Regions from separate parts of the Serratia sp. TSA_105.2 genome, predicted to be linked through region 2. Evidence: predicted binding sites of a transcription regulator. Region 2 holds the regulator's gene; each other region holds the start of a gene.

Region 1 (10,548 bases), on a different contig from region 2:
TGGCCCTTGATGGCGCCGCCCACGTCGAGCGCGACCATCAGGCGCATCTCGTATTTTCCCGTGAATTTGCCCTTGTTGTCCAGCAGCGGCACTTCGGCCAGCAGCGTGGTGCCCGCCGGGATCAGTGAGCGGTCGGAAGCCACCGAGGCTTTGGCGATCAGCGGCACCGCGCTGGCGCCCTTCACCGGCGCAAAAGCTTCCGGACGGAAGAACACGAACGACGGATTCTGTTCCAGCAGCTCACGCACCTCTGCGGCGCTGTGGGTATCCGCCCACTGACGGATCGCCTGCATCGACATGTCCGCCTTGGCCACTTCGCCACGATCGATCAGCACCTTGCCGATGCTGCGATAGGCGTGGCCGTTCTTGCCGCCGTAGCCGAAGAACACCAGCGGCTGGCCGTTGCCGTAGTCGATATAGCCACTGCCCTGGACTTCCATCATGAAGTTGTCCATCAGCGAATTGGTGTAAGCGATGATATAGCGATCGTCGAGCGCGCCGGAATAGATGCCCGCGCGATCCGGCAAGCGGCCTCTGCCCTTCGGCGGCATGCGGTACAGCGGATAGCGGAACTCGCCCTGTTGGGTATAGCGCGCCTGCACCACCGGCGTGTAGTAGCCGGTAAACTGCACGTTGCCGAAATTGTCGACGCCTTCCATCTGGTAAGCGCTGAGGCCGTACTGGCTCAGCATGCGCGTGTCGGCGCCGGACGCCATCCAGCTTTGCACCGCCTGATAAGTGCCGTTGTTGCGGTTAAACAGCGAAGGCGACGCGTACTTGATCTCCATCAGCTGATCCGAGTAATCCTTGGCGTTGACCGGCGAACCTTTGGCGTTGGGCTGATTGACCAGCTCCAGCGATTGATCCAGACGGCCGTCTTTATATTGCTGACCCCGATCGGTCGGCTTGGACGAACAGCCCGCCAACACCGCCACCATCAACCCGCCCAGCAGGTATTTGCCCCAACGTCCTTTCATCGCGCACACTCTCAAACTGATATGATCTACCGGCTGAACGATAACAAACGCTCATTGATAAAGGAATCGCTGCAAATAAAAAAAGCCGCACGGAGGATGGTGATGAAAAAGAAGACAAATTGCGGGCAAATCCAGCAGAAAAACGGGTTTAGGCCAATAAAGTGCAAAAAGGGTTTGCAACAAAACGCACGGAGAGTATAGTGCGCATCCATCGGACGCGGGGTGGAGCAGCCTGGTAGCTCGTCGGGCTCATAACCCGAAGGTCGTCGGTTCAAATCCGGCCCCCGCAACCAACCGATGCCGCATTGGCGGTATTTGCGTTTGGCTTCGATAACAAAGTATTATACGGACGCGGGGTGGAGCAGCCTGGTAGCTCGTCGGGCTCATAACCCGAAGGTCGTCGGTTCAAATCCGGCCCCCGCAACCAACCGAATGTCGTACCAGCGGCATAACATGAACGGTGGTTTCGTAGTAATACAGCATCAAGACGGACGCGGGGTGGAGCAGCCTGGTAGCTCGTCGGGCTCATAACCCGAAGGTCGTCGGTTCAAATCCGGCCTCCGCAACCAACTCTTGATGACAACAGACAAGCACCCTGACGGGTGTTTTTTTGTATCTGCAATCCGCAAAAATAGCCGGACTCGCGCCCGGCCCTGCTTTTATCGGCTCGCCAGCGCGCCGCCGTTGGCGAAATAAGCCTTGATACCCGCCAGAATCGACTCCGCCACCTGCTGCTGGAAATGGCTGGTGCGCAGCTTGCGCTCCTCTTCGATATTGCTGATAAACGCCGTCTCCACCAGGATCGACGGGATATCCGGCGCCTTCAACACCGCAAAACCGGCCTGATCGACGCGATTCTTGTGCAACCGGTTGATTTTCCCCATCCGATTCAACACTTCCTTGCCGAATTTCAGGCTGTCGTTGATGGTCGCGGTCTGGATCAGATCGAACATGGTATGGTCTAGATAACGGTCGCCGCTCTTGCTGACGCCGCCGATTTGGTCCGACGCGTTTTGCGTCTGCGCCAGGAACTTGGCCGCCGAGCTGGTGGCGCCCTTGGTGGACAACGCGAACACCGATGAACCGCGCGCGGCACGGCTGGTGAAGGCGTCGGCGTGAATCGAAACGAACAAATCCGCGCGCTGCTTGCGCGCCTTGGCGACACGCACTTTGAGCGGGATAAACACGTCTTCGTTGCGCGTCATGAACACTTTCATGTTCGGCTCGCGCTTGATCATAGCGCTCAGCTTGCGGGCAATCTGCAATACGATGTCTTTTTCACGCGTCTTGTATTTGCCGATCGCGCCGGGATCTTCGCCGCCGTGGCCGGGATCCAGCATGATGACGATCGGCCGATCGCGCCCCGCCTTACCGGCCTGCGGCGCTTCCGGCGGCAGCGTGCGCTCCAGATCGCCCTTGTTGTAATCTTCCAGTAACGCCAGTAGCGGATCATACTCCTCACCGCCGCTGCCGCTCTTGGTCGGGTAGAGATCCATCACCAGACGGTTGCGATACTCCGGCACCGGCGCCAACGTGAAAATATGCGGGCTGACGCTCTGCTTGAGCTCCAGCACCAGCCTCACGGTATTCTGATCGAACTGGCCGACGCGCGCCTGCTTGAGATACGGATCGTCGGCGCGCACCTGCCCGGCGATGCCTTTCAGCACGCTGTTGAGGTGGACGCCTTCGATATCTACCACCACGCGATCGGGATTGGTCAGGGCGAACTGTTTGTATTTCAGTTCGACGTTGGATTCCAGCGTGACGCGGGTATAGGTGGAGGACGGCCAGACGCGCACGGCGATCACGTGCGATGACGCGGCGAAGCCCGTGCGACTCACACTCAGCAACCAGCTGGCGGCAACGCCCTGTAATAAACGACGGCGGCCCAGATTGTGATTAGAGTTTGGCATGCGGCTCCGGCAGTAATAGCTGTTTACAACAGGTGAAAAAAACACCAATAACATGGGGATGCCGAAAACTTTAACCAATCATTCCAGCCCTGTCATCAGAAAATCTTTTTATGGTTTTTCAATTTATTAACGATTTAGCACCCTTAGCGCACTCTTCATGACGATTTCCCGCTTGCCATCGGCGCAATAAAAGAATAAAAATACAAAAATACCGTATAAATATGCAAAAGAGGTTTGTCGTGAAGGAACGTAGTACAGAGCTGGTGCAAGGATTCCGTCACTCAGTCCCCTATATCAATGCCCACCGCGGCAAGACGTTTGTCATCATGCTCGGTGGGGAAGCCATCGAACACGAGAATTTCTCCAACATCGTCAACGATATCGGGCTGCTGCATAGCTTGGGCATTCGCCTGGTAGTGGTTTACGGCGCACGGCCGCAGATCGACGCCAATCTGGCGCAGCATAACTATGAGCCGATCTACCATAAGCACACCCGCGTGACCGACGCCCATACGCTCGAACTGGTCAAGCAGGCCGCCGGTTTGTTGCAGTTGGACATCACCGCCCGGCTGTCGATGAGCCTCAACAACACGCCGCTACAGGGTGCGCACATTAACGTGGTCAGCGGCAATTTCATCATCGCGCAGCCGCTAGGCATCGATGACGGCATCGACTACTGCCACAGTGGCCGCATTCGCCGCATCGATGAAGAAGCGATCCATCGCCAGCTCGACAGCAACGCCATCGTATTGCTCGGCCCGGTCGCGGTTTCGGTCACCGGCGAGAGCTTCAACCTGACCTCGGAAGAAGTGGCCACCCAGTTGGCGATCAAGCTGAAAGCGGAAAAAATGATCGGTTTCTGCTCTTCGCAAGGCGTGACCGACGCGGAAGGCAACATCCTTTCCGAGCTGTTCCCCAACGACGCGCAAAAGCGCCTTGAAGAGCTCGAGGAAGGCGGCGATTACCATTCCGGCACCGTGCGCTTCCTGCGTGGCGCGGTGAAAGGCTGCCGCAGCGGCGTGCGCCGCAGCCACCTGATCAGCTACCAGGAGGACGGTGCGCTGGTGCAAGAGCTGTTCTCGCGCGACGGTATCGGCACCCAAATCGTGATGGAGAGCGCCGAACAGGTGCGCCGGGCGACGATCAACGACATCGGTGGCATCCTGGAGCTGATCCGGCCGCTCGAGCAGCAGGGTATTCTGGTGCGCCGTTCACGTGAACAGCTGGAGATGGAGATCGACAAGTTCACAATTATCGAACGCGACAACCTGACCATCGCCTGCGCGGCGCTGTACCCGTTCTTAGAGGAAAAAATCGGTGAGATGGCCTGTGTCGCGGTACATCCCGATTACCGCAGTTCTTCGCGCGGCGAGATGCTGCTGCAGAGGGTGGAAAACCAGGCGCGGCAGATGGGGCTGAAGAAGCTGTTCGTGCTGACCACCCGCAGCATTCATTGGTTCCAGGAGCGCGGATTCACCCCGGCGGAAGTCGATGTGCTGCCGATGCAAAAGCAGGCGCTGTACAACTACCAGCGCCGTTCCAAAATCCTGCTGGCCGATCTGTAATCCCCGCGGCGCGGCCGTTGCCGCGCCCTTTCAACGCTTATTCCGTCGCCTGCAGCCGTTCAGCCAATCCGCTGCGACGCTGGGTCGGCATGCGAATGGCCCGCAGCAACACCGCCTCCGTGGCATACAGCGAGAGCTGCTTACGCGCGCGAGTGATCGCGGTATAGACCAGCTCACGCGTCAGCACCGGCAGGAAGTGATTCGGCAACACCAGGACCGTATGGTCAAACTCCGATCCCTGAGATTTGTGCACCGTCATGGCATAGGCGGTTTCATGCGCCGGCAAACGGCTCGGCTGCACCGACTTGATGCTGCCGTCCGGTAGTTGGAAATGCACGCGCAGATCGCCGTGCTCATCCGGCAGCGTAATGCCGATATCCCCATTGAACAGCCCCAGCGCGCTGTCGTTGCGGCCGATCATCACCGGCCGCCCCCGGTACCAGCGGCCGAGCACGCCCGGTTTGCGGTCGATCAGACCGGCACGCTGCAGCCCGAGCTCAATACGATCATTCAAGCCGGCGACGCCGAACGGCCCTTCACGCAGCGCGCACAGCACCTGAAAACGGCCAAAGGCCGCCAGCACCGCCGCCGCGCCCGCGCCTTCGGCGGTCAGCCGCAAATAGTCGCGATAGCCCGCCACGCAGGCATCCAACAGCGCCTGATATTCTTCGCTCGTCGCCAGCGCATAGCCCGCGACATCGCCGAAACTGCCGTTTAATGCCGCCAGCGCGCGATCCCCCGCACCGGCGTTGACCGCCAACGCCAGTTGGCCGATGCCGGAACGGGTATCGAAACGGTAGCTCTTGCGCAGCAGACACAGGCTGTCGCGCACCGCCGCTTCCGCGTCGGCCTGCCGCCCTGCGAGCGAACAGCCGGTCAGGCGGCTCAGCTCTGCGGCACGCGCATCGCTGTATCCCTGCTCGGCAAAACGGCAAATATCTCCCAGCACCGCACCGGCCTCCACCGAGGCCAACTGATCGCGGTCGCCGAGGAAAATCACCCGCGCCCGATCGGGCAGCGCGGCAATCAGGCGCGCCATCATCGGCAGATCGACCATCGAGGCCTCATCCACCACCAGCACATCCAAATGCAGCCGGTTGCCACGGTGATAGCGCATGCGCTGACTGTTCGGTTGCGCCCCCAACAGACGGTGCAACGTCGCCGCCTCCGTCGGGAACAGCGCCTGCTGCGCCGGGGTCAGCTCCAACTGGCGGCTGGCGCTGCCAAGCGACTCCGTCAGGCGCGCCGCCGCCTTGCCGGTCGGTGCCGCCAGCTGAATGCGCAAGCGCGCGCCTTCATCCAGTTGCACCAGCGCCGCCAACAGCTTGGCGACGGTGGTGGTTTTACCGGTGCCCGGCCCGCCGGAAATGACCGCGATACTCCGCGTGGCGGCCACCGCAGCGGCGATCTTCTGCCAATCGGGTTCATCGCTCGCCGCGCCGAACAAGCGGTCGAGAATGGTGCGCAGCTCAGCCTCCGGCACCGCCAACGACTCGCCTTCACCGCCGATAAACGCCGCCACTTCACCTTCGTTTTGCCACATGCGCTGCAGATACAGGCGCGGCCCGCGCAGCACCAGTGGCGTAGCGCCGCTGCCGTCCCCGACCGCTGCGCTGGCCGCCAAACGCTGCTGCCAACGCGCGCTATCCGGTCGCCCGGCCGCCTCCCACACCGCCAACGCCAACGCCGGCTGGCGCCCTTCAAACAGCGTGTCCGCCTGCAGCTGTTCCAGCATCAGGCAGACGTGACCGGCCCCCGCTTCTGCGCTCAGGCAGGCGGCGGCCAGCAAAATATCGGGCTCGTCTTCGTTCGCCACCACGCGGGCGAACTGCACGTCCAGCGGGCGCAGCACGCCAAGCGCTACCGCCTGATCCAGCAGTGCGATCATGATCCTTCCTCCGTCGCCGCAGCTTCGCCGCTGAACAAGCGATCCATCCCCTCCACCAGCTCAAACTCGGGGAGACAGGTGAAAATGCCGTTGCCCGGGTGCGCCGCATCCACGCCGCGCAGGAACAGATAAATCACCCCGCCAAAATGGCGCCGATAATCATAATCCGGCAACCGATGACGCAGATAACGATGCAGCGCCAGCGTATACAGCTGATATTGCAGATCGTAACGATGCTCCGCCATCGCCTGCTCCATCGCCGGCTGGGTATAGGCGCTACTGTCTTCCCCCAGCCAGTTGGACTTGTAGTCCAGTAGGTAGTATTTGCCCTGCCAGCAGAACACCAGGTCGATAAAACCTTTCAGCATGCCCTGCACCTGATAGAAATCCAACGCCGGGCAGCGGGCGGAAAGTGGATCGTAGCGCTTTACCAGGGCATCGAGCTCCTTCGCCTGCAACAGCCGGTTGATCGGCAAATAGAACTGCAGCTCGGCTTGCTTGTGCTGCGGCCTCAGCGCCGCCAGCGTCACGCCGCTGTCGTCGAGCGGCGTATTGAGCAACACCTGCATCCACGCCAGCAGAATCGGCTGCCAATGCTCGGCGAAGCCTTGCTGTTGCAGCTGCTCCAGCAGCCACTGTTCGTCCAGCGGCTGGGTGAAGTCCAGCGTTTCAAACAGGCTGTGCAGGAAAGTTCCTGGCGTTGCCCCGCGCGGGAAGGTATGCGGTGTGAGCGCTGGCTCACTCTCCTCACCCCGCTCGCCCGCGGCGTCGACATCCAGACGCGGCAGCAGATCCTGCATCAGACTCGCGCCGTGCTGTTGCAAACCGGTATAGCTGGTCACCCGCCAAAAATCCTGGATCCGCCGGGTAAAACTTTTTGCCTCCAGCGCTTCGGTCAGCGACGCCTGGGGTTGCCAGGGTGCTTCATCCGGCGGTTCCACCAGCGACAGCGCGATGCCGCCGCCCGCCAATTGCTGCAGGCGCTCCTGCAGATACACGGCGTCGCCGGCCTGCCCGCCCTGCACCAGATAGCCTAATGCGCTGCGGTGCAGATCGGTATCGCCCTGTTTCTTGCGCGTGCCCTGGAACAGCGGCGCGATGCCGATGCTGCAGTGGTACACCGAGCGGGTCAGCGCGACGTACAGCAGACGCAGGTCTTCTGCCAACCGCTCTTCCTCCGCCCAGGCCTGGCTCTCTTCATTGGCGTCGAGATCCAGCAACGCCTGGAAACTGTGGCGATCGTGATACAGCGCCTGCTGCTGCTGGCGGAAGTTACCGACGAACGGCAGCCACACCAGATCGAACTCCAGCCCCTTGGATTTATGAATCGTGATCACCTGCACCAGATGCCGGTCGCTCTCCAGCCGCAGCTGCTGATTATCGGACTGGCGATTAGGCTGGGCAATCTGCTGCGCCAACCAGCGAACCAGCGCATGCTCGCTGTCGAGCTGCGCCGCCGCTTCTTGCAACAGCTCCCCCAGATGCAGCACGTCGGTCAAACGGCGCTCGCCGCCGGCGCTGGCCAGCAGGTTCTCCGCCAGTTGGCGCGCTTTCATCACCTCGCTCAGCATCGGCAGCACGCCGCGGCGCAGCCAGAGCGTGCGGTAATCATCGAATTCGTTAACCAGCTCATCCCAGGCACGTTCATCGCGACTCAGGCCGTCCAGCGTCGGCGCGTCCAGCCCCATAAGCCCGGTGGCCATGGCGCTGCGCAGCGTGCGCTCCTGCTCCGGCGCCAACACCGCCTGCAACAACCACAGCAGGTCTTTGGCCTCCGGGGTGTCGAACACGCTGTCTCGGTTGGACAGGTAGACCGACGGAATGGACAGCGCGCTCAGCGCATCGCGCACCAACGCCGCCTCATTGCGGCTGCGCACCAGCACTGTAATATCGGAGGCTTGCACCGGCCGTGGCTCCTTGCCGCCCTGCAGCCACGCCTGGCCCTGCTGCCCGGCGCTGAGCCAGTCGCGAATTTGCGTGGCGCACAGGCGCGCCATCAACTGTTGGTAATCACTTACACCGGAGCCTTCCCCCTGCTGCAGCCAGAACTGCATCGCCGGTTGCGGCTTGCCGTGCAGATCAAACGCCAGCCCTTGGTTCTTTTCCGCCGCGCTGACCTCGATAAAGGGGATTTGGCCGAACAGGAAAGGCTTTTCTACCTGAGAAAACAGGTGATTGACGCTGGCAACCATCGACGGCGACGAGCGCCAGTTGGTCTCCAGCGTATAGTGGGCGCTCACCTCTGAGCGCGCCCGCATGTAGGTAAAAATGTCGGCGCCGCGAAAGGCGTAAATCGCCTGCTTGGGATCGCCGATCAGCAGCAGGCCGCAATCGGGCCGGCCGACGTAAAGCTTTTGGAAAATACGGTATTGCTGCGGATCGGTATCCTGGAATTCATCGATCATCGCCACCGGGTAACGCTGGCGGATCGCCTGCGCCAGCTGTTCGCCGCCGCCGCTTTGCAGGGCGCCGTCCAGCCGGCTGAGCAGGTCGTCAAACCCCAGCTCGGCGCGCTGGCGCTTTTCCTGCTGAATGGAAGTGCGGATCTCACTGAGCGCGCGCGCCATGATCAGGTCGCGCAGCGTCAAGGGTTCATCGAACAGCTCATCTATCGCCGTGAACAGCGCATGCCGCGGCGGCTCGCCTTTCTTGGTCTTCTCCAGCAGCACCGACTGGCGAAATTTATCCAGTTCCTTCGGCAGCTGGTAGTCCTGGGTCTCCTGCCCGCTCCATTCGCCGACCTTGTTCAGCCAGTTCGGCAGGTGTTTGCTGCTGTAGCTGCGCTTATCGACGCCGGACTGGGCGATCAACGCCTCCAGATCGCCCGCCGCCGCGCGCCATTGCGCCTTGATGGCGTCGATGCGCGCGACGATCTGCTCGTGGCGCATCAGGACGGTTTCTTCCTCTTTCGGCGGCCGACGCAGCGCCGGCGCTTCACCGTGCAGATAACCGGAGAGATCGGCCAGCAACGCTTCCGGGCCGCTCCACTCCTGGCTGACTGCACGCGCCACGCCCAGTGGCAACGGATAGCAGTGGCGACGCCAGAAGTCGGCACAGGCCTGCCGCCGCAGCGGCAGCTCGTCCTGCACCAGCGTTTGTTCAAACAGCATGCCGGACTCGAAGGCGTTGTGCGTCAGCATTCGTTGGCAAAAGCCGTGAATGGTGTAGATCGCCGCTTCGTCCATCTGCCGCTCCGCCGCCAGCAGCTGCGAGGCGGCGTCGGTCAAATCGCCAATTTCAGCCATCAGCGCCGAAAACAGCGGGTTGGCGCTGACGCCCCGTACGCAGGCGATGCGTAATCCGTGAATATTGTCGCGGATACGCCCGCGCAGCTCCTCGGTGGCGGCCTCGGTAAAGGTCACCACCAGGATTTCTTCTACCGTCAGCGGGCGAGGAAACGCCGCTTCACCGCCCAATCCCAGTAGCAAACGCAGGTACAGCGCGCCGATGGTAAAGGTTTTGCCGGTGCCCGCCGATGCCTCGATCAGGCGTTCGCCGAACAGCGGCAGCGTCAGCGGCTCCAGCCTCTGCGGGGCCGTTTCCGTCATGGCGTCGCCACTTTGCGCGGCAGGATCTGCTGCAATGCAGACGCGTTCGGATAGGTGACCCAGTCCTTAGGCGCCGCGTAATCCGCCTTGTCTTGCCCGCTGCCGCTCACCTGTGACAGCACCGCCAGCCCCTGTGGCTGGATCACCGCCTGGTGGAAATAATCCGCCAGTTTGGCCGGCGTCAGCTGTTGCACCTGCGCAATCAGCTTCTGACGGGTATCGAAGGCGAAATTGCCGCGATCGAAATCGTTGGCGAACCGGCTGGCCTCTTCGCTCAGGGTTTGCGGCCGCTGCTTCAGCTCATTGATGAGCGCCTGTTTGTACTGCTCAAAGTCCGCCTCGCTCATGTCGCGCAAGCGCTTCTCGGTTTTCGGGTAGAAATCCTGATAGCGCTGGTACAGGTAGGCCGGCTGCTTGCTGTTGCTCTGCAACAGGAAGCCCACGCCCCACTGGCGCCCCACCGACATCGGGAAGGCAAAGACCGCATACCCCAATTGCTCCTGAGTGCGCAGTTGGCTATAGAACCACGGCTGAATGATCTGCCCCAGCAGCGAGCTGTAGGCCATGCCGGTCACTTCGTCGTAGCCGGTCGGCACATAGACCGCCGCCAGCGCCGAGTCGGTGCTGCTGCCCACCTGTTGCAGGTTAGCCAGCTGA
Region 2 (10,548 bases):
CTTTAATCATCAAACCAGAAATGGAGTGGCGGCTATTATAGCGGACTCTTTTGCGATTTCCTGCCCTTTTCATCGTCGAAAACCCAGCGTGCCGGCGCGCGGAGAATTTCCAGATTAATCCCGCCGCGGCATGAAGTTTTGCCTCCGCCTGCCGATAACTTCAACAAACAATAATGAGCCAGCAAAGCTGGCTCCGCGTTTTGCCACCCCTACTACGTCTGATCTCACTATTCTGAAGCCGGGAAGAACTCATGCTAAAAAAGATTACGGTGAAGGCTGGGCTGATCGCCCTGCTGAGCCTGATGACCATGCTGCTGATCATGGTCAGCGTTATTGGCGTCAACGCGATTAACGAAGGATCGCGTTCGATCCATACCTTAAACCAGATCCTCGGCGAAGAGCTGGGCTCGCTGGCCAATAGCTCCAACCTGACGCTGCGCGCCCGAACCGCCGCTTCGCTGGCGGTGCGCCAACGGGAGATCGGCCAGACTGATGTCTCCGACGCCACCGTGGGCCGCATCTACGGTTACCTCGAGCAGTCGAACAAGGAAATGGCGCGCTTTGTCGGCGTCGGCACCGTGACCGATCGCGGCCGCGAACTCTCCAACCGCCTGCAAAACAGCTACCGCGCCTATCTGGAGCAGGGTGTGAAGCCGATGGCCGCCGCCATCAAGGCCGGCAAGATTGATGAGTATTATCACATTCAGGAGACGCGAATCTCCGCGTTGAGCATCGCTTTTGAAAAGGATCTCAGCGATTTCCGCAGCTTCGCCATGAAGCTCGGCGCGCAGCAGGTGTATGACGCGGAAAGCAATGCCAGTACCAAGATCACGCTGATTGTGGTGGCGGGCCTGCTCAGCGTGCTGCTGGCGGTGCTGGCCTGGTTCGCGCTGCGGGTGATCATTCTGCGTCCGCTGGACGAGTCCATCGCGCAGCTGGAACACATCGCCGGCGGCGATCTGACCCATGAGATCCGCGGCGAGGGCGATACCGAGATGGGCCGCCTGGTGCGGGCGATGCAGCGCATGCAGCAGGCGTTGGCCAGTTCGGTCAGCAAAGTGCGCGACGCCAGCAGCCAGATCGACACCGGTTCACGCGAACTGGCGGCCGGCAACCTGCATCTGGCGCAGCGCACCGAAGAATCGGCCGCTTCGCTGGAAGAAACTGCCGCCAGCATGGAACAGCTGACTTCGACGGTGAAAATGAACGCCGAGAACTGCGAACAGGCCAATCAACTGGCGCTGAGCGTATCCGATATCGCCAACCAGGGCAGCGACGTGGTCAGCCAGGTGATGAGCAAGATGCAGGCGATCACCGACAGTTCGCGCCGCATCGCCGACATCATCAGCGTGATGGACGGCATCGCCTTCCAGACCAATATCCTGGCGCTGAACGCGGCGGTGGAAGCGGCGCGCGCCGGCGAACAGGGCCGCGGTTTCGCGGTGGTGGCCGGTGAAGTGCGCAATCTGGCGCAGCGCAGCGCCCAGTCGGCGAAAGAGATCAAAGGATTGATCGAAGCGTCGCAGAACCGGGTGCAGGAAGGCGAGCAGATGGTGGAGTCGGCGGCGCAGACCATGAGCGGCATTACCGGCGAAGTGGGCCGGGTGACGGCGTTGATGCGTGAGATCTCGGCGGCGACGCGCGAACAAAGCAGCGGTATCGAACAGGTGAACCTGGCGGTGGCGCAGATGGATCAGGTGGCGCAGCAGAATGCGGCGCTGGTGGAAGAGTCGGCGGCGGCAACGCGCTCGCTGGAAGATCAGGCTCAGCTGTTGGCGCAGAGCATGGCGGCGTTCAAGCTGTAAGGTGATAAGGGTTCGGCGCGGCGCCGAACCCTTGCAAAGAACGCGTTACTCGTCCGGGTTTTCGGCGATGAAGCGTTCCGCGTCTTCTACCATCGACTTGGTGCCGACGAAGAATGGCGCACGCTGGTGCAGTTTCACCGGCGTGATGTCCAGAATGCGGTTTTTGCCGTCGCTGGCCTTACCGCCGGCCTGTTCGGCCAGGAACGCCATCGGGTTGCATTCGTACAGCAGGCGCAGCTTGCCTTGCGGATGGCTGGCGGTGCTTGGGTAGATGTAGATGCCGCCTTTCAGCAGGTTGCGGTGGAAGTCCGCCACCAGAGAACCGATGTAGCGCGAGGTGTAAGGGCGCTGCGTCGCTTCATCCTGCTCCTGGCAGTACTTGATGTATTTCTTCACGCCGAGAGGGAACTTGATGTAGTTGCCTTCGTTGATGGAATACATGTTGCCGCTCGCCGGGAAACGCACTTTCTCGTGGGAGAGGCAGAACACGCCCAGAGACGGATCGTAAGTGAAGGCGTGGACGCCGTAACCGGTGGTGTACACCAGCATGGTGGACGAACCGTAAACCACATAACCCGCTGCGACCTGGGCGCTGCCAGGCTGCAGGAAGTCTTCTTCGGTCACCGGCGTGCCGACCGGCGTGATGCGACGGTAGATAGAGAAAATCGTACCGACCGAGACGTTGACATCGATGTTGGACGAACCGTCCAACGGGTCCATCAAAACGACATATTTGGCATTTTCAGCTCGCTCGCCGTCGAATATCACGATTTCATCTTCTTCTTCGGAAGCGATACCCGCAACTTCACCACGTGCTTTCAACGCCGCTTTCAGTTTTTCGTTCGCGTACAGGTCCAGTTTCATCTGAACTTCGCCCTGTACGTTGGACACCCCGCTGGTTCCCAGAATATCAACCAGGCCGGCCTTATTGATGTCGCGGTGGATGATTTTGGCGCCCAGTTTAATTGCAGAAAGTAACGCGGTCAGCTCGCCGGTGGCGTGAGAGAAGTCGTGCTGTTTCTCGACGATAAATTCGCCTAACGTTTTCATGACACAATCCCTGAATCTACGGATGGATAGCGGCCTGTTAACAAACCGCCAACGTTTTCGCGTGCAGTGTAGCCCAAAGATGCGCGCTATTCATAGGCAAATCCATTTCTTCTGGACGATTCTGAGCGGTAGAATATGCCGACATTCGATGCACTCACATGAGAAACCTATGCGCATTCACATTCTTGGGATCTGTGGCACCTTTATGGGCGGGCTGGCGATGCTGGCGCGCTCACTGGGGCATGACGTCACCGGTTCGGACGCCAACGTCTATCCGCCGATGAGCACGCTGCTGGAGAACCAGGGGATCGATCTTATTCAGGGTTATGATCCAGCCCAGCTGGATCCGGCGCCGGATCTGGTGATCATCGGCAACGCCATGACGCGCGGCAACCCGTGCGTGGAGGCGGTACTGGAACGTGGCATCCCTTACGTTTCCGGCCCACAGTGGCTGCACGACGCCGTGTTGCGCGATCGCTGGGTACTGGCGGTCGCCGGCACCCACGGCAAAACCACCACCGCCGGCATGGCGACCTGGATCCTCGAGGCCTGCGGTTACCAGCCCGGCTTCGTCATCGGCGGCGTGCCGGGCAACTTCGACGTTTCGGCCCGCCTCGGCGGCAGCCCGTTCTTCGTGATCGAGGCCGACGAATATGACTGCGCGTTCTTCGACAAGCGCTCCAAATTCGTGCATTACAGCCCGCGCACGCTGATCATGAATAACCTGGAGTTCGACCACGCCGATATCTTCGACGATCTGAAAGCCATCCAGAAACAGTTCCACCACCTGGTGCGTCTGGTGCCGGGCAAAGGCAAAATCATCCTGCCGGACAACGACAGCCACCTGAAGCAGGTGATGGCGATGGGCTGCTGGAGCGAGCAGGAGCTGGTGGGGGAAGAGGGTACCTGGCGCGCGCAGAAGCTGACGCCGGACGCCAGCCATTACGCGGTGTTCCTCGACGGCGAACAGGTCGGTGAAGTGAACTGGGCGCTGGTGGGCGAGCACAATATGCATAACGGCCTGATGGCCATCGCCGCCACCCGTCATGTTGGCGTGCAGCCGGCGGATGCCTGCCGCGCGTTGGGCGATTTCATCAACGCCCGCCGCCGCCTGGAACTGCGTGGCGAAGCCAACGGCGTCACGGTTTACGACGACTTCGCACACCACCCGACGGCGATCCTCGCCACTCTGGCCGCGTTGCGTGGCAAGGTAGGCGGCACGGCGCGCATTCTGGCGGTGCTGGAACCGCGCTCCAACACCATGAAAATGGGCATCAGCAAAAACGATCTGGCACCTTCGCTCGGCCGCGCCGACGAAGTGTTCCTGTTCCAGCCGCACCACATTCCGTGGCAGGTGGCGGAGGTGGCGGATGCCTGCGTGCAGCCGGCGCACTGGAGCGCGGATCTCGACACGCTGGTGGACATGGTGGTGAAAACCGCACAGCCGGGCGATCACATTCTGGTGATGAGCAACGGCGGTTTCGGCGGTATTCACGATCGTCTGCTGGACGCGCTGGCGAAAAAGCAGGAACCGAAAGTCACCTACTGATCGCGCAACCACATCAAGGGCCGCGTTCGCGGCCTTTTTTACGCCCATAAAAAAGCCATCGCGAGCGAGGGCAACGGGGTTCGTCGGATAGGACGACGAGAGGGTCTCTGGGAAATCGGCGTTTGCGTCAGAACTCGGCAGTGGCAGTGACGAGGGTAATCAGCTCTGCAAAGCCGTTCCCAGAGTTGTTATTTGTAAATCTCGGCGGTGGCGTGGTAGTTGCCTTCATTACGCGCTTCGATCACGCGGTAGGCGGTCGCGCCTTTAGCGTCGGCTTTCTCCGACAGCGCCTGGCGAATGTCGGTCGGCGCGCCGTCGATGCCGCTGACGGTAATGGTGCCGATAGATTGCAGGTTGGCGGTCTGATCGTTAGTCACCAACTGGGCGGCAGACGCGCCGAAGGAGATGACAGACAGCAGACCGAGTGCAGCAAGAGTAGTTTTCATGTTCATGATAGCGATCCTTGGTCATAACAGCCTGGAAGGGCTTGGCAGCGATTTTTATTCTTGAAGGCCGTTACGACAGCATTTGATTCCAGAGATGTATTGCCCGTTGCCGGGTAATGCCGGTACTTATTTGTAGATTTCAGCGGTTGCGTGGAAGTTGCCTTCATTGCGGGCTTCGATCACGCGGTAAGCGGTCGCCCCTTTGGCGTCAGCTTTGTCGGACAGCGCCTGGCGAATGTCGGAAGGCGCAGCGGCGACGCCGCTCACGGTGATCACACCGGCCGGCTGCAGTTTTGCGGCCTGATTCGCGTCAACAGATTGTGCTGCGAATGCACCAAATGAAAGCATGGACAGAACGCTCAGGGTTGCAACGGTAGTTTTAATTTTCATCATCTCACCTCATCGTATTCTTTTATCAGTTCCAACGAACTGTGATTCAGTTCACGAAAATGAGTATACAGCTAGTAACGCGAAAAATTAATAGTTCGCTAACAGTTGCTAGTGAAACTTTAACCTCATGATCCTTATTTTTTATAACCATAAGGAATAAAAAACGCTCATAAAACGATCTTTTTATGTTAAATTTATGTAATTTCAATGAGGTAAGTGCTTTTGACCAAAAGTGCGGAAGATCACAGTGGGTACTGCTGGTTACATGGAGATGTCATGGAAATGTGTTGCTGAGGGATAAAAAAGCAGTGTTAAACGCGGTTGAAGGCAGGGAAGGTAACGCGGGGGTTAAAGAAGCGCTAACAAAGTGCGGGCTACAGCCGCACTTTGTTAGCGCCAGGTTTCACAGCTCTTGCTCGAACACGCCCAGAATAGCTTCATGCAGTTTCTGAGCGGTAAAGCCGTTGGAGGGGGTGACGAAAATCGTATCGTCGCCGGCAATTGTGCCGAGGATGCCCTGGGATTTACCCAATGAGTCGAGCAGGCGAGCGATCAGCTGCGCGGCGCCCGGGCTGGTGTGGATCACCACGACGGCGTCGTTATGGTCGACGTCCAGCACCAGATTCTTCAATGGGCTGGTGGTGGTCGGCACGCCGAGTTCGGCAGGAAGGCAATACACCATTTCCATTTTGGCATTGCGCGTACGTACCGCGCCGAACTTGGTCAGCATGCGCGATACTTTGGATTGGTTAATGTTTTCGAAGCCTTCTTCTTGCAGCGCCAAAACGATCTCGCCTTGAGAACTGAATTTTTCTTCTTTCAATAACGCTTTGAACGTCTTGATCAGATCTTCCTGTTTTGCGGGATTACGCATTTTGCACCGTGGAATGTTGATAGTGGAAGTCATGATTATGCATATAGATGAATTTTTATGCAACAAAGGCCGACCCAAAGAAAATAAACATGACCGGGCGGCGAGGAAAGGGCGGCATTTTAACAAAATCCGGCCGCGATGAATATGCCCTTTTGGCGACGGAAAATCGGCCTGCGGTGGTAAATAAAATGTTATTAAAATGATGTTGTTCTGATGTTGCGTAAGGGTGTAATGTAACGGCCGGTTAACTTGCTCGTGAATAACCTCGCACTATTTTTGATTAGTGTGCGCTATGCCCTTCATGCGTAAGCGATTTAATCTAAAATGGGCGCGACAGCGGCCGTTTTATTACACCTGCAGGCAAGAATTGGCTAATTTATTGTTTTTAAAGGTGTAATAACTTAAGGTCCGTAACCAACACATTCACGGCGCTTTATATATTTAAGATAATAAAGGAGTATAGGATGAAAGTTGCAGTTCTCGGTGCTGCTGGCGGTATCGGCCAGGCCCTCGCCCTTCTACTCAAAACCCAGCTTCCTTCAGGTTCTGAACTCTCTCTCTACGACATTGCCCCTGTTACCCCAGGCGTTGCCGTCGACTTAAGCCACATCCCAACCGCAGTTAAAATCAAAGGCTTCAGCGGCGAAGACGCGACCCCGGCTCTGCACGGTGCGGACGTGGTGCTGATTTCCGCCGGCGTGGCCCGTAAGCCGGGCATGGATCGCTCTGATCTGTTCAACGTTAACGCCGGCATCGTGCGTAACCTGATTGAACAAGTGGCGAAAACCTGCCCGAAAGCCTGCATCGGCATCATCACCAACCCAGTTAACACCACGGTCGCCATCGCGGCGGAAGTGCTGAAAAAAGCCGGCGTTTACGACAAGAACAAACTGTTCGGCGTGACTTCGCTGGATATCATCCGTTCCAACACCTTCGTGGCCGAGCTGAAAGGCAAACAGCCGGAAGAGCTGAACGTGCCGGTCATCGGCGGCCACTCAGGCGTGACCATCCTGCCTCTGCTGTCGCAGATCCCTGGCGTGAGCTTCACCGATCAGGAAGTGGCGGATCTGACCAAACGCATTCAGAACGCCGGCACCGAAGTGGTGGAAGCCAAAGCCGGCGGCGGGTCTGCAACGCTGTCCATGGGCCAGGCGGCTGCCCGTTTCGGTCTGTCTCTGGTGCGTGCGCTGCAGGGCGAGAAAGGCGTGGTGGAATGCGCTTACGTTGAAGGCGACGGCAAATACGCTCGCTTCTTCGCGCAGCCGCTGGTGCTTGGCAAGAACGGCGTTGAAGAGCGCAAAGATATCGGCACCCTGAGCGCCTTCGAGCAGAAAGCGCTTAACGAGATGCTGGACGTGCTGCACAAAGATATCGAGCTGGGTGAGAAGTTCATCAATAACTGATCGTTGCCGATAGTCAGCCGATAAACGCCGCCGGACGCTGTTCCGGCGGTTTTTTTTGCTCCGCGTTCACGATTTGATGCGTGCCTTGCGATCCAGCAGGCAATCGCTGTGCGGATCGTAATAGCGGCTTGGCCAGATTTCCGAAGGGTGGATGCCTATCGCTTCGGCGATCAGCCATTCCCCCTTCGGCCACGGGCGCGATAGCGCGTTGGCCAGCGTCGATGAGCTCAATCCGGCCTTGCGCGACACTGCCGCCAGCGTGGTGCCCTGCTTGCGTAGTGCAGCGATAATATCTGCCGGGTGCCAATCTGGGTTCCTTGAATTCATGTTTACATTCCTTTTCTGATTAGCCAAAGTTGCGTTAGTGGTATAACTAACGGGTCGAGGTTAAGTGCTTGAACAACGTGAAACGCTTATTCGGAAACCAGAATACCATTAAATTTCCTAAAAAATACCCGAGTAATTTCCAAAAAATGACGTTGCCCACTATTGCCCAGAGATGATGGCTATGAAAAACGAGTGGTTTGCCGCCAAGGAACTGACAGGCATCGCAGGATTACCCTCCTCACCACAGGGAATCAATCTGATGGCCCGGCGCGAAGGCTGGGTCAGCCGCAGGCGTAAAGGCGTGCAGGGAAAAGCGTTGGAGTACCATATCGACAGCCTGCCTTCAGGTGTGCGTAACCTGCTGGTGCTGAAGGAGGATGGGGCGGCATATGACGTAGAACGCCAGGAACCGTTGGCGGTCTGGATCGAGTATTACTACCATTTGACGGAGAGCGAGCGCGAGAAAATGGTGGCTTTCCTGATGCGGGAAGGGATCGGCGGCCTGTTGGCGCGTATCGACGAAGAGAGCAATAGCTAGGCAGGCCCGCGTACGCGGGCCTGATGGTTTTTAAGAAATATTTATTTCTTAAAAGTCGCGTTGCACCGCCAGATGGGCCAGGCCTTCCAGCGCCGTACGGTGCTCCGATGCCGGCAAGACCTGCAGCGCGGCGATCGCCTTGTCGGCTTCTTCTTCGGCGCGTTTGCGGGTGTACTCCAGCGAACCGCATTGTTGCATCGCCTGCAGTACCGGCTCCAACAGATGACGACCGTTGCCTTGCTCAATCGCACCGCGGATCATGTCACGCTGCGCGTCGTCGCCGTTGTGCATCGCGTGCAGCAGCGGCAGGGTCGGTTTCCCTTCGTTCAGATCGTCGCCGGTGTTTTTACCCAGGGTGCTGCCGTCGGCGCTGTAGTCGAGCAGATCGTCGATCAGCTGGAAAGCGGTGCCGAGGTAGCGGCCATAGTCTTGCAGCGCCTGTTCTTGCTCAGCGCTGGCACCGGACAGGATCGCCGACGATTGCGCCGCCGCCTCGAACAGACGGGCGGTTTTGCTGTAGATCACCCGCATATAGCTTTCTTCGGTGATGTCGGGATCGTGCACGTTCATCAACTGCAGCACTTCACCTTCGGCGATGACGTTGACCGCCTCCGACATCAGCGCCAGCACGCGCAGGGATTCCAGGCTGGTCATCATCTGGAAGGCGCGGGTATAGATAAAGTCGCCGACCAGCACGCTGGCGGCGTTGCCGAACGCCGCGTTGGCGGTGGCTTTGCCGCGGCGCATGTCCGATTCGTCGACGACGTCGTCATGCAGCAGCGTGGCGGTATGGATGAATTCGATCAGGGCGGCCACGGTGACGTGCTTGTTGCCTTCATAGCCCAACGCCCGCGCCGCCAGAACGGCGATCATCGGCCGGATGCGCTTACCGCCACCACTGATAATGTAATAGCCAAGCTGATTGATGAGCGTGACATCGGAATTCAGCTGTTCGAGAATTGTTGCGTTCACGGCCGCCATATCTTGCGCGGTTAACTCGGTAATTTGCTCTAGGTTCATTGTGTTTTTTTCAGCTGTGTTTCTCTTCACCGCGTTGAGATCGCTGCTCACATCGGTACATGGCGGTAACTGTCCCTATGATTGTACTTGAAAAACGGTTCAGATAAACGCCACGAAAGAAACTGCGCTTTTTTTCTTCTTTTTTCTTGTTCTGGTCTTATTCTGCTCTTGTCATGCGCTGCTTTTTTGCGTAGAATTCGCGCCCTATTGTGAATATTTATAGCGCGCTCTGAACTAACACAGTCGGGCACGCGGAAAGCGGAGTTTTATATGTACGCGGTTTTCCAAAGTGGTGGTAAACAACACCGAGTAAGCGAAGGTCAGACCGTTCGCTTGGAAAAGCTGGACATCGCAACTGGTGAAGCGGTTGAGTTTGACCAGATTCTGATGATCGCTAATGGCGAAGATATCAAAATCGGCGTTCCTTTCGTCGATGGCGGCAAGATCAAAGCTGAAGTTGTTGCTCACGGTCGTGGCGAGAAAATTAAAATCGTTAAGTTTCGTCGTCGTAAACACCACCGTAAGCAGCAGGGCCACCGTCAGTGGTTCACTGACGTTAAAATCACCGGCATCAGCGCTTAAGTTAGGAGAGCGGATTAATGGCACACAAAAAGGCTGGCGGCTCGACTCGTAACGGTCGCGATTCAGAAGCTAAACGTCTGGGCGTAAAACGCTTTGGCGGCGAAGCAGTACTGGCAGGCAGCATCATCGTTCGTCAGCGCGGCACCAAATTCCACGCTGGTACCAACGTGGGTTGCGGCAAAGACCACACTCTGTTTGCTTTGAAAGACGGTAAAGTCAAATTCGAAGTTAAAGGCCCGAGCAATCGTAAATTCATCAGCATCGAAGCTGAATAATTTTTCGAGCCTTACGAAATAGATGTAAGCCCCGCAATTCGTTGCGGGGCTTTTTACATTTATGGGTTGCCTGAGGGCAGGCCCGTCAGCGTTGGCGAAGGTGATATGGATACGAAGCAGCAGGTCGGCGTTGGCATTTCTCTGGCGTTAACCACGGCGGTTTGCTGGGGCGCGTTGCCGATCGCGATGAAAGAAGTGTTAGTGGTGATGGAGCCGTTTACCGTTGTCTGGTATCGCTTTACCATGGCCGCCATCGGCTTGGGCGTGATCCTCGCGGTGCGCGGCAAGC
Region 3 (10,548 bases), on a different contig from region 2:
TACCTATCGCCAAATTCGCGACGCCTTCGCCAAAACCGGCCGCCACTGGCTGTATAACGCCACCGTTGGCGCCGGCCTGCCGGTCAACCATACGGTGCGCGATCTGCGCGACAGCGGCGACAGCATTTTGGCGATCAGCGGCATCTTCTCCGGCACGCTTTCCTGGCTGTTCTTGCAGTATGACGGCACGGTGCCGTTCACCGAGCTGGTGGATCAGGCCTGGCAGCAGGGGCTGACCGAACCTGATCCGCGGGTCGATCTCTCCGGTCAGGACGTGATGCGCAAGCTGGTGATCCTGGCGCGCGAGGCGGGCTACGACATCGAACCGAACCAGGTGCGGGTCGAGTCGCTGGTGCCGGCGGGCTGCGAGCAGGGTTCCGTCGATCAGTTCTTCGAGAACGGCGAGGCGCTGAACCAGCAGATGCAGCAGCGCTTTGAGGCCGCCAGCGAAATGGGCCTGGTGCTGCGTCACGTGGCGCGTTTCGACGCCAACGGCAAGGCGCGGGTCGGCGTGGAGGCGGTGCGTCCTGAGCATCCGCTGGCCTCGCTGCTGCCGTGCGACAACGTGTTCGCCATCGAAAGCCGCTGGTATCGCGATAATCCGCTGGTGATCCGCGGGCCGGGCGCCGGCCGCGACGTGACCGCCGGCGCGATCCAGTCAGACCTTAACCGGTTGGCACAGCTGCTTTAATCCTCTGCGGGCGCGGGTTCACCGCGCCCCTTTGCTTTTCCTGCCATACTTATCCCTGCCGCCGTCATGAAATTCCCTCGTTGAGCGGGTGAAGATTAATCATCTTATTCCCCTTATTTTCCTGTTGACTCTTTAGCCAACATGCGGCATTTTCTATCTAGACGTCTAAACGTATAGACGCTCATCAAGATGAAATAAAAACAGTGATCGATAAGAGGTGAGCAGGGTATGAGTTTTTTCCACGCAAACCAGCGGGAAGCGCTGAATCAGAGTCTGGCGGAGTTGAACGGCCAGATTAACGTATCATTCGAGTTCTTCCCGCCGCGCACCAGCGAGATGGAAGAGACCCTGTGGCAGTCGATCGATCGTCTGAGCATCCTCAAACCCAAATTCGTTTCCGTCACCTACGGTGCCAACTCCGGCGAGCGCGATCGCACCCACAGCATCATCAAGGGGATCAAGGAGCGCACCGGGCTGGAGGCGGCGCCGCACCTGACCTGCATCGACGCCAGCCCGGCACAGCTGCGCGACATCGCGACCGATTACTGGAACAGCGGTATCCGCCATATCGTGGCGCTGCGCGGCGATCTGCCGCCGGGCGGCGGCAAGCCGGAAATGTATGCGACCGATCTGGTGGCGCTGCTGAAAGACGTGGGCGACTTCGACATTTCCGTCGCCGCCTACCCGGAAGTGCACCCGGAGGCGAAGAGCGCCCAGGCCGATTTGATTAACCTGAAGCGCAAGATCGACGCCGGCGCCAGCCGCGCCATCACCCAGTTCTTCTTCGACGTCGAGAGCTACCTGCGTTTTCGCGACCGCTGCGTCGCCGCCGGTATCGACGTGGAAATCGTGCCGGGCATTCTGCCGGTGTCCAACTTCAAGCAGCTGCAGCGCTTCGCCACCATGACCAACGTGCGGGTGCCAAGCTGGATGACCAGCATGTTCGAAGGGCTGGACGACGATGCGGAGACCCGCAAAATGGTCGGCGCCAACATCGCCATGGACATGGTGAAGATCCTCAGCCGCGAAGGGGTGAAAGATTTCCACTTCTATACGCTGAACCGCGCCGAGATGAGCTACGCCATCTGCCACACGCTGGGCGTGCGCCCGGTGGCCGCCGCCTGACAGGCTTGTTCCACAAATAAAGGGCGTCGCTTTATCGCGGCGCCCTTTTTTTGTAGGGGGAAGGCATAAAAAAACGGCCCCGATAAACGGGGCCGCGATTAGGCTCGCTAGCCGGTGTTGCGCATCCCGGCGGCGACGCCGGCGATGGTGACCATCAGCGCTTGCTCGACGCGGGCGTCCGGCTGCTCCTGCTGACGCGAACGGTGCAGCAGTTCGGCCTGCAAGACGTTCAGCGGGTCGGTATAAACGTTGCGCAGCGCGATGGATTCGGCGATCCACGGCAGGTCTTCCATCAGGTGCGCATCGTTGGCGATGGTCAGCACCACCTTGATGTCGCTTTCCAACTGATCGCGCAGCTGTTGGCCCAGCGGCCACAGCGATTTATCCACCAGGCGCTGATCGTAGTATTCCGCCAGCCACAGGTCGGCCTTGGCGAACACCATTTCCAGCATGGCGATGCGGGTAGAGAAGAACGGCCAGTCGCGACACATCGCCTCCAGTTCCGCTTGCTTACCGGCTTTCACCGCTTCCTGCAATCCGGCACCGGCGCCGAGCCAGGCCGGCAGCATCAGGCGGTTCTGCGTCCAGGCGAAGATCCACGGAATGGCGCGCAGGCTCTCCACGCCGCCGTTCGGCTTGCGTTTGGCCGGGCGTGAGCCCAGCGGCAGTTTACCCAGCTCCAGCTCCGGCGTGGCCGCGCGGAAGTAAGGCACGAAGTCCGGGTTTTCACGCACGTAGCCGCGATACATCCGGCAGGAGGTCTCGGACAGGTCGTCCATCAACGCCCGCCATTCTTTCTTCGGTTCCGGCGGCGGCAGCAGGTTGGCCTCGAGGATCGCGCCGGCATACAGCGCCAGGCTGCTGATGGTGACCTCCGGCAGGCCGAACTTGAAGCGGATCATCTCGCCCTGTTCGGTGACGCGCAGGCCGCCCTTCAGGCTGCCCGGCGGTTGCGACAGCAGCGCCGCATGCGCCGGTGCGCCGCCGCGGCCGATGGAGCCGCCGCGCCCGTGGAACAGCGTCAGCGCCACGCCGGCCTTTTCGCAGGTTTTGATCAACGCGTCCTGCGCACGGTACTGCGCCCAGGAGGCGGCCATCACGCCGGCATCTTTCGCCGAGTCGGAGTAGCCGATCATTACCATCTGTTTGCCCTGAATAAAGCCGCGATACCAGTCGATGTTCAGCAGCTGGGTCATCACGTCGTCGGCGTTGTTCAGATCGTCGAGGGTTTCGAACAGCGGGGCGACCGGCAGCGCGAATGGGCAGCCGGCCTCTTTCAGCAGCAGGTGCACCGCCAGCACGTCGGAAGGCGTGCGCGCCATCGAAATCACGTAGGCGGCGATCGAGCCCTGCGGCGCTTCGGCGATCACCCGGCAGGTTTCCAGCACTTCCTGCGTATCGGCGCTCGGTTGCCATTTCAGCGGCACCAGCGGGCGTTTGGAGTTCAGTTCGCGGATCAGGAACGCCTGTTTATCGGCTTCCGACCAGCTTTCATAGTCACCCAGCCCCAGGTAGCGGGTCAGCTCGGCGATGGCTTCGGTATGGCGGGTGCTCTCCTGGCGCACGTCGATGCGCACCAGCGGCACGCCGAAGCAGCGCACGCGGCGCAGGGTATCCAGCAGTTGACCGTTGGCGATGATGCCCATGCCGCAGGCCTGCAGCGACTGGTAGCAGGCATACAGAGGCTCCCACAGCTGCTCGTTGTTCACCAGCAGGTCGTGCGGTTTCAGCACGCGCTCGCCTTTCAGGCGACCTTCCAGATAGGCCTGGGAGCTCATCAGCTGGCTGCGCAGCTGTTTCATGATTTCGCGGTACGGTTCCTGAACTTCGTCACCGCCGGCGCGGGCGCGCAGCTCCGGGGTGCATTCGGTCATCGACAGCTCGGAGACCAGCACCTGAATATCACGGGTGAACAGATCGCAGGCTTTCCAGCGGCTGAGCAGCAGCACATGGCGGGTAATTTCGGCGGTCACGTTCGGGTTGCCGTCGCGGTCGCCGCCCATCCAGGAGGTGAAGCGCACCGGCACCGCTTCCGCCGGCAGGCTGTAATCGATGGAGTTTTCCAGCTGTTCGTTGAACTCGCGCAGGAACGCCGGCACGCCTTCCCACAGGCTGTTTTCCACCACCGCGAAGCCCCATTTGGCTTCGTCGATCGGGGAGGGGCGATGTTTGCGAATTTCATCGGTGTGCCACGATTGGGCCACCAACTGGCGCAGGCGGCGCATGATCTTGTTGCGCTCGTAGTCGGCCAGATCGTTGTGATCGAGCTGGCTGAGGCAGGTGTTCACCTCCACCAGCTTGTGGATCAGGGTGCGGCGGGTGATCTCCGTCGGGTGCGCCGTCAGCACCAGCTCGATGGAAAGTTGCGACACCGCGTGCTGCAGCTCTTTGTCGCTGAGCTTTTTGTCTTTGAGGCGGCTGAACAGCTGCGCCAGCGCTTCCGGGTTGCTGGCGGCTTCGCCGTTGGGCGAAATGCTGTGGTACTGCTCGGCGACGTTGGTCAGGTTGAGGAACTGGCTGAAGGCGCGCGCCACCGGCAGCAGCTCGTCGTTGGACAGGTTCTGCAGGGTGGAGAGCAGCTCCTGGCGATGCGCTTCGTTGCCGGCGCGTGAAGATTTGGAAAGCTTACGGATGGTCTCAACGCGATCGAGAATATGCTCGCCCAGCGCTTCTTTGATGGTATCGCCGAGCAATTTGCCGAGCATACTGACATTACTGCGCATTGCCGAATATTGTTCGTTCATATAACCCCTGACCCAGTTCTGTATGATTTTTATCTTGTAAATAAATTTCACGCGTCAGGCGCAGACCGCCAGCCTGATCACATCGCGTTCCTGTCCAATCGTCAATTGACACTATTTTTAGCAAAAAAACATCAAAATCGGCGCATTTTCTGAAATTTAATTACGCCGCGTCGGTTATCAGCGTGGCTTATTTCGCCGTTTTCTACTTATTTTGAGGTAGGGGAAAGCATAAAGCATTTCCCCTGTTAAATGTCGGGTTTATTGCCGGCAAAAGTGATTGACCAGTTGGCCCAGTAGTTTGCGCGTCGGTTCGATAAACGCGGTGTCGAGGTATTCGTCCGGCTGGTGGGCCTGATCGATGGAACCGGGGCCGAGCACCAACGTCGGGCAGACCTGCTGTACGAACGGCGCTTCGGTACAGTAGTTGACCACCTGCGTGCGGGTGCCCAGCAGTTCCTCGATCACCGCCACCATGCGGTGGTCGGTCGGGCATTCGTAACCCGGCACCGACGCGTGCAGCTCTTCGATGGTCAGGCGGCCCGGCCAGCGTTGGCTCACCGGCTCCAATGCCTGATGCATCAGCTCGTTGATGTTGTCGAGCGTCATGCCGGGCAGCGGGCGGATATCCAGGTGCAGCTCACAGCAGGCGCAGATGCGGTTGGCCGCGTCGCCGCCGCTGATATGGCCGAAGTTCATGGTGGGATAAGGCACGGCGAACGCCGGGTTGTTGTAGCGCTCCTGCAGGGTTTTGCGCAGCTCCATCAGGCGGCCGATGGAGTCGTGCATCAGATCGATGGCGTTGACGCCGCGCGCCGGATCGCTGGAATGGCCGGACTGGCCGACGATGCGAATGGCGTTGGCCATGTGGCCCTTGTGTGCGCGCACCGGCTGCAGTGAGGTCGGTTCGCCGATGATGGCGAAATCCGGACGAATGGCGGTGGAGGCGGCGAAATAACGTGCGCCGGCCATCGTCGTTTCTTCATCTGCGGTAGCCAGAATGTACAGCGGCTTGGTCAGTTTGCTCGCGTCGATATCGCGCACCGCATCCAGAATAAAGGCGAAGAAGCCTTTCATGTCGGCGGTGCCCAGGCCGTAGAGCTTGTTGTCGTGCTCGGTCAGGGTGAAGGGATCGCGCGTCCAGCGGCCTTCGTCGTAAGGCACCGTATCGGTATGGCCGGCCAGCAGCAGGCCGCCGCTGCCTTCGCCGATGCTGGCCAGCAGGTTGAATTTGTGGCGCGATTCCGGCACCGGCTGCACGTCGACGCGAAAGCCCAGGTCGGCAAACCATCCGGCCAGCAAGTTGATTAACGCCTCATTGCTCTGATCGAGGCCGGCATCGGTGGCGCTGATCGACTTCGTTGCGATCAACGCCCGGTACAGCTCAATAAATGGAGGTAATTTCATCTTCACTGTTGACAGCCTTTGGTTAGGATAGTATCAATATTCATGCATTTATTTTGAATAAAAATACAGTAAGCCGAAGCGTAAGGGAACCCGACACCCGGATGTTTATAAAAGCATCAACGCCTGGCTCCGTGGGTGAACGGCGCAACAACGCTGGCTAGCCCTGTTACCTGGGTCTCAAGCGACCGCACGTCAGTTTAGAAGGTGAAAGGCCACATGTTGAATACGCTGATCGTTGGTGCCAGCGGTTACGCCGGAGCGGAGCTCACGGCTTACCTGAATCGCCACCCACACATGAACATAACCGCTTTAGCGGTTTCAGCGCAAAGTGCAGATGCAGGAAAGTTGCTTTCCGATCTCCATCCCCAGTTGAAAGGCATCGTCGATCTGCCGCTGCAGCCGTTGACCGACGTTGCCAAGGCGGCGCAGGGCATCGACGTGGTGTTCCTCGCCACCGCCCATGAAGTCAGCCACGATATCGCACCGGCCTTCCTGGCGGCGGGCTGCGTGGTGTTCGACCTATCGGGCGCCTTCCGCGTGCAGGACGCCGGTTTTTATAGCCAGTACTACGGTTTCGAACATCGGCATGGCGCCCTGCTGGAGCAGGCGGTATACGGCCTGGCGGAATGGCAGAGCGACAAGATTAAACAGGCGCAGCTGATTGCCGTACCGGGCTGTTACCCGACGGCGGCGCAGCTGGCGCTGAAACCGTTGATCGAAAAACAGCTGCTGAACCTCGACCAGTGGCCGGTGATTAACGCCACCAGCGGCGTCAGCGGCGCCGGGCGCAAGGCCAGCATGACCACCAGCTTCTGCGAAGTGAGCCTGCAGCCATACGGTATTTTCACTCATCGGCACCAGCCGGAGATCGCCGCGCACCTGGGCGTGCCGGTCATCTTTACGCCGCACCTGGGCAATTTCCCGCGCGGCATCCTTGAAACCATCACCTGCCGCCTGAAAGCCGGCGTGACCGCGCAGGACGTCGCAGCCGCCTATCACGCCGCCTATGACGACAAGCCGCTGGTGCGGTTGTACGACCAGGGCGTGCCGGCGCTGAAAGCGGTGGTGGGGCTGCCGTTCTGCGACATCGGTTTTGCGGTGCAGGGCGAGCATCTGATCGCCGTAGCGGTGGAAGACAACCTGCTGAAAGGCGCGGCGGCGCAGGCGGTGCAATGCCTGAATATCCGTTTCGGCTTCCCGGAAACCCAGTCACTCCTTTAAACCAGCGTGAGTAAACAGCAATGAACCCGTTAATTATCAAGTTAGGTGGCGTGTTATTAGACAGTGAAGAAGCGCTGGAGCGTCTGTTTACCGCGCTGGACAGCTACCGCCAGCAGCATCAGCGCCCGCTGGTGATCGTGCACGGCGGCGGCTGCGTGGTAGACGAACTGATGAAGCAGCTCTCTTTGCCGGTGGTGAAAAAGAACGGCCTGCGGGTCACGCCGGCCGATCAGATCGACATCATCACCGGCGCGCTGGCCGGCACCGCTAACAAAACGCTGCTGGCGTGGGCGATTAAACATCAAATCAACGCCGTCGGCCTGAGCCTGGCGGACGGCGGCAGCGCGGTCGTGACCCCGCTCGATCCGGCATTGGGCCACGTCGGCAACGCGCAGCCCGGTTCGCCCGCGCTGCTCAATACCCTGCTGAGTGCCGGCTATCTGCCGGTGGTCAGCTCCATCGGCATCACCGCCGATGGGCAGTTAATGAACGTGAACGCCGATCAGGCGGCGACGGCGCTGGCGGCGACGCTGGGGGCGGATCTGATCCTGCTGTCGGACGTCAGCGGCATCCTCGACGGCAAGGGGCAACGTATTGCGGAAATGACGGCGCAAAAAGCGGAACAACTGATCGCGCAAGGCATCATCACCGATGGTATGGTGGTGAAGGTGAATGCAGCGCTCGACGCGGCCCGCACCCTCGGCCGCCCGGTGGATATCGCCAGCTGGCGCCATGCCGATCAGCTTCCTGCTTTGTTTAACGGCGTGTCGATTGGCACCCGGATCCTCGCTTAATTTTAGAATTAGAAAGGAATAGATCATGCAAAACCAAGGCATCAAAAAAATCGTTCTGGCGTACTCCGGCGGCCTGGATACCTCGGCCATCATTCCATGGCTGAAAGAGAACTACGGCGGCTGTGAAGTGGTGGCGTTCGTGGCGGACATCGGTCAGGAGCGCAGCGATCTGGAAGGCGTGGAGCAAAAAGCCCTGCAGTCCGGTGCCTCTGAATGTCACGTGGTGGATCTGCGTGAAGAATTTATCCGCGATTACGTTTATCCGGTGCTGCAGACCGGCGCCCTGTACGAAGGCAGCTACCTGCTGGGCACGTCGATGGCGCGGCCGATCATCGCCAAGGCGCAGGTCGAGCTGGCGTTGAAAGTGGGCGCCGACGCGCTGTGCCACGGTGCGACCGGCAAAGGCAACGACCAGGTGCGCTTCGAGACCACCTACACCGCGCTGGCACCGCAGCTGAAAGTGGTGGCGCCGTGGCGTGAGTGGAACCTGCGTTCCCGTGAAGCGCTGCTGGATTACCTGAAAGAGCGCAACATCCCGACTACCGCGTCGTTGGAGAAGATCTACAGCCGCGATGAAAACGCCTGGCACATTTCCACCGAAGGCGGCGTGCTGGAAAGCCCGTGGAATGCGCCGAACAAAGATTGCTGGGTATGGACCGTCGATCCGCAGGAAGCGCCGGACCAGCCTGAGCAGGTGACCGTCACCGTTGAGAAAGGCCGCGTTGTGGCGGTTAACGGTAAAGCGCTGTCGCCGTACCAGTGCCTGGAAACCCTGAACGCGCTGGGCGCCAAGCACGGCGTCGGCCGTATCGACATCGTGGAAAACCGCCTGGTGGGCATCAAATCCCGCGGCTGCTATGAAACCCCGGGGGGCACCATCATGGTGGCGGCGCTGCGCGCCGTCGAGCAGTTGGTGCTGGATCGCGACAGCTTCAAATGGCGCGAGCAGCTGGGCCTGGAGATGTCCTATGTGGTGTACGACGGCCGTTGGTTTGCGCCGCTGCGCCGCTCGCTGCAGGCTTCTGCCGAAGCGCTGGCTGAAGAGGTGAACGGGGAAGTCGTGCTGCAGCTGTACAAAGGCCAGGTGACGGCGACCCAGAAGAAATCGGCCAACAGCCTGTACTCCGAAGAGTTCGCTACCTTCGGCGAAGACGAAGTTTACGATCACAGCCACGCGGGCGGCTTTATTCGCCTGTTCTCTCTGTCTTCACGCATCCGCGCGTTGAACGAGAAAAAGAATAAATAATCGATTGGCGTGACTCTGCAAGGGCGCAGCATGCTGCGCCTTTTCGTATAAAATTCATACCCTAAATAATTCGAGTTGCAGGAAGGCGGCAAGGGCGAGAGTCCCGATGAGCTTACATCGGTAAGTGATTCGGGTGAGCGCTCGCAGCCAACACACCTGCGGCTCGAAGTATGACGGGGACAGGAGTAAGGTATGGCACTTTGGGGTGGACGGTTCACTCAGGCGGCGGATCAGCGGTTCAAGCAACTCAACGATTCGCTGCGGTTCGATTATCGCCTGGCGGAGCAGGATATCGTGGGCTCGGTGGCCTGGTCGAAGGCGCTGGTGACCGTTAACGTGTTGACGGCAAAGGAGCAACAGCAGCTGGAGCAAGCGCTGAATGCGCTACTGACGGAGGTCCAGGCCGATCCTTTGGCTATCGTCCAAAGCGATGCCGAAGACATCCACAGCTGGGTGGAGCAGAAGCTGATCGAGAAGGTCGGTGATTTGGGCAAGAAGCTGCACACCGGCCGCAGCCGCAACGATCAGGTCGCGACCGATCTGAAGCTGTGGTGCAAACAGCAGATCGGCGATCTGCATCAGGCGATCGTCCAGCTGCAGCAGGCGCTGGTGGAAACCGCCGAAGCCAACCAGGATGCGGTGATGCCGGGATATACCCACCTGCAACGCGCGCAGCCGGTGACTTTCGCGCACTGGTGCCTGGCCTATGTCGAGATGCTGGCGCGCGATGAGAGCCGTCTGCAGGATACCCTGAAACGGCTGGACGTCAGCCCGCTGGGCAGCGGCGCGCTGGCCGGCACCGCTTATCCTATCGATCGCGAGCAGTTGGCCAGCTGGCTGGGCTTCGCCTCGGCGACCCGCAACAGCTTGGACAGCGTATCCGATCGCGATCACGTGCTGGAGCTGCTGTTCAACGCCGCCATCAGCATGGTGCACCTGTCGCGCTTTGCCGAAGATCTGATCTTCTTCAACAGCGGCGAAGCGGCGTTTGTCGAGCTGTCCGACCGCGTGACCTCCGGCTCTTCGCTGATGCCGCAGAAGAAAAACCCGGACGCGCTGGAGCTGATCCGCGGCAAATGCGGCCGCGTACAGGGCGCGCTGACCGGCATGATGATGACGCTGAAAGGCCTGCCGCTGGCGTACAACAAAGACATGCAGGAAGACAAAGAAGGGCTGTTCGACGCGCTCGACACCTGGATGGACTGCCTGCAGATGGCGGCGCTGGTGCTGGACGGCATTCAGGTGAAACGCCCGCGCTGCCAGGAAGCGGCGGAGCAGGGCTATGCCAACGCCACAGAGCTGGCGGATTACCTGGTCGCCAAG

What was found. The regulator ArgR, encoded in region 2, controls arginine synthesis, uptake and breakdown. The targets are predictions, from matches to a motif close to ANTGAATAAAAATACANT.
Positions count from the first base shown of each region.
Region 1: the regulator ArgR is predicted to act here: its motif matches at 3,080-3,097, upstream of argA (amino-acid N-acetyltransferase).
Region 3: the regulator ArgR is predicted to act here: its motif matches at 6,017-6,034, upstream of argC (N-acetyl-gamma-glutamyl-phosphate reductase).

Region 1 covers NZ_JBQZFT010000005.1:162,310-172,857, reverse strand. Annotated here, with positions in the region: gene mltA (murein transglycosylase A) at 1-977, opposite strand, end outside; tRNA gene ACUTSC_RS17320 (tRNA-Met) at 1,194-1,270, shown strand; tRNA gene ACUTSC_RS17315 (tRNA-Met) at 1,328-1,404, shown strand; tRNA gene ACUTSC_RS17310 (tRNA-Met) at 1,470-1,546, shown strand; gene amiC (N-acetylmuramoyl-L-alanine amidase AmiC) at 1,637-2,890, opposite strand; gene argA (amino-acid N-acetyltransferase) at 3,130-4,455, shown strand; gene recD (exodeoxyribonuclease V subunit alpha) at 4,493-6,343, opposite strand; gene recB (exodeoxyribonuclease V subunit beta) at 6,340-9,891, opposite strand; gene ptrA (pitrilysin) at 9,888-10,548, opposite strand, start outside.
Region 2 covers NZ_JBQZFT010000004.1:47,255-57,802, forward strand. Annotated here, with positions in the region: gene ACUTSC_RS14415 (methyl-accepting chemotaxis protein) at 252-1,805, shown strand; gene fbp (class 1 fructose-bisphosphatase) at 1,851-2,855, opposite strand; gene mpl (UDP-N-acetylmuramate:L-alanyl-gamma-D-glutamyl-meso-diaminopimelate ligase) at 3,025-4,404, shown strand; gene yhcN (peroxide/acid stress response protein YhcN) at 4,593-4,856, opposite strand; gene yhcN (peroxide/acid stress response protein YhcN) at 4,977-5,240, opposite strand; gene argR (transcriptional regulator ArgR) at 5,644-6,114, opposite strand; gene mdh (malate dehydrogenase) at 6,579-7,517, shown strand; gene ACUTSC_RS14450 (helix-turn-helix domain-containing protein) at 7,584-7,844, opposite strand; gene ACUTSC_RS14455 (DNA-binding protein) at 8,026-8,382, shown strand; gene ispB (octaprenyl diphosphate synthase) at 8,431-9,402, opposite strand; gene rplU (50S ribosomal protein L21) at 9,673-9,984, shown strand; gene rpmA (50S ribosomal protein L27) at 10,002-10,259, shown strand; gene ACUTSC_RS14475 (EamA family transporter) at 10,365-10,548, shown strand, end outside.
Region 3 covers NZ_JBQZFT010000011.1:11,152-21,699, reverse strand. Annotated here, with positions in the region: gene ACUTSC_RS21845 (bifunctional aspartate kinase/homoserine dehydrogenase II) at 1-691, shown strand, start outside; gene metF (methylenetetrahydrofolate reductase) at 920-1,816, shown strand; gene ppc (phosphoenolpyruvate carboxylase) at 1,924-4,560, opposite strand; gene argE (acetylornithine deacetylase) at 4,819-5,964, opposite strand; gene argC (N-acetyl-gamma-glutamyl-phosphate reductase) at 6,181-7,185, shown strand; gene argB (acetylglutamate kinase) at 7,206-7,979, shown strand; gene ACUTSC_RS21815 (argininosuccinate synthase) at 8,005-9,225, shown strand; gene argH (argininosuccinate lyase) at 9,418-10,548, shown strand, end outside.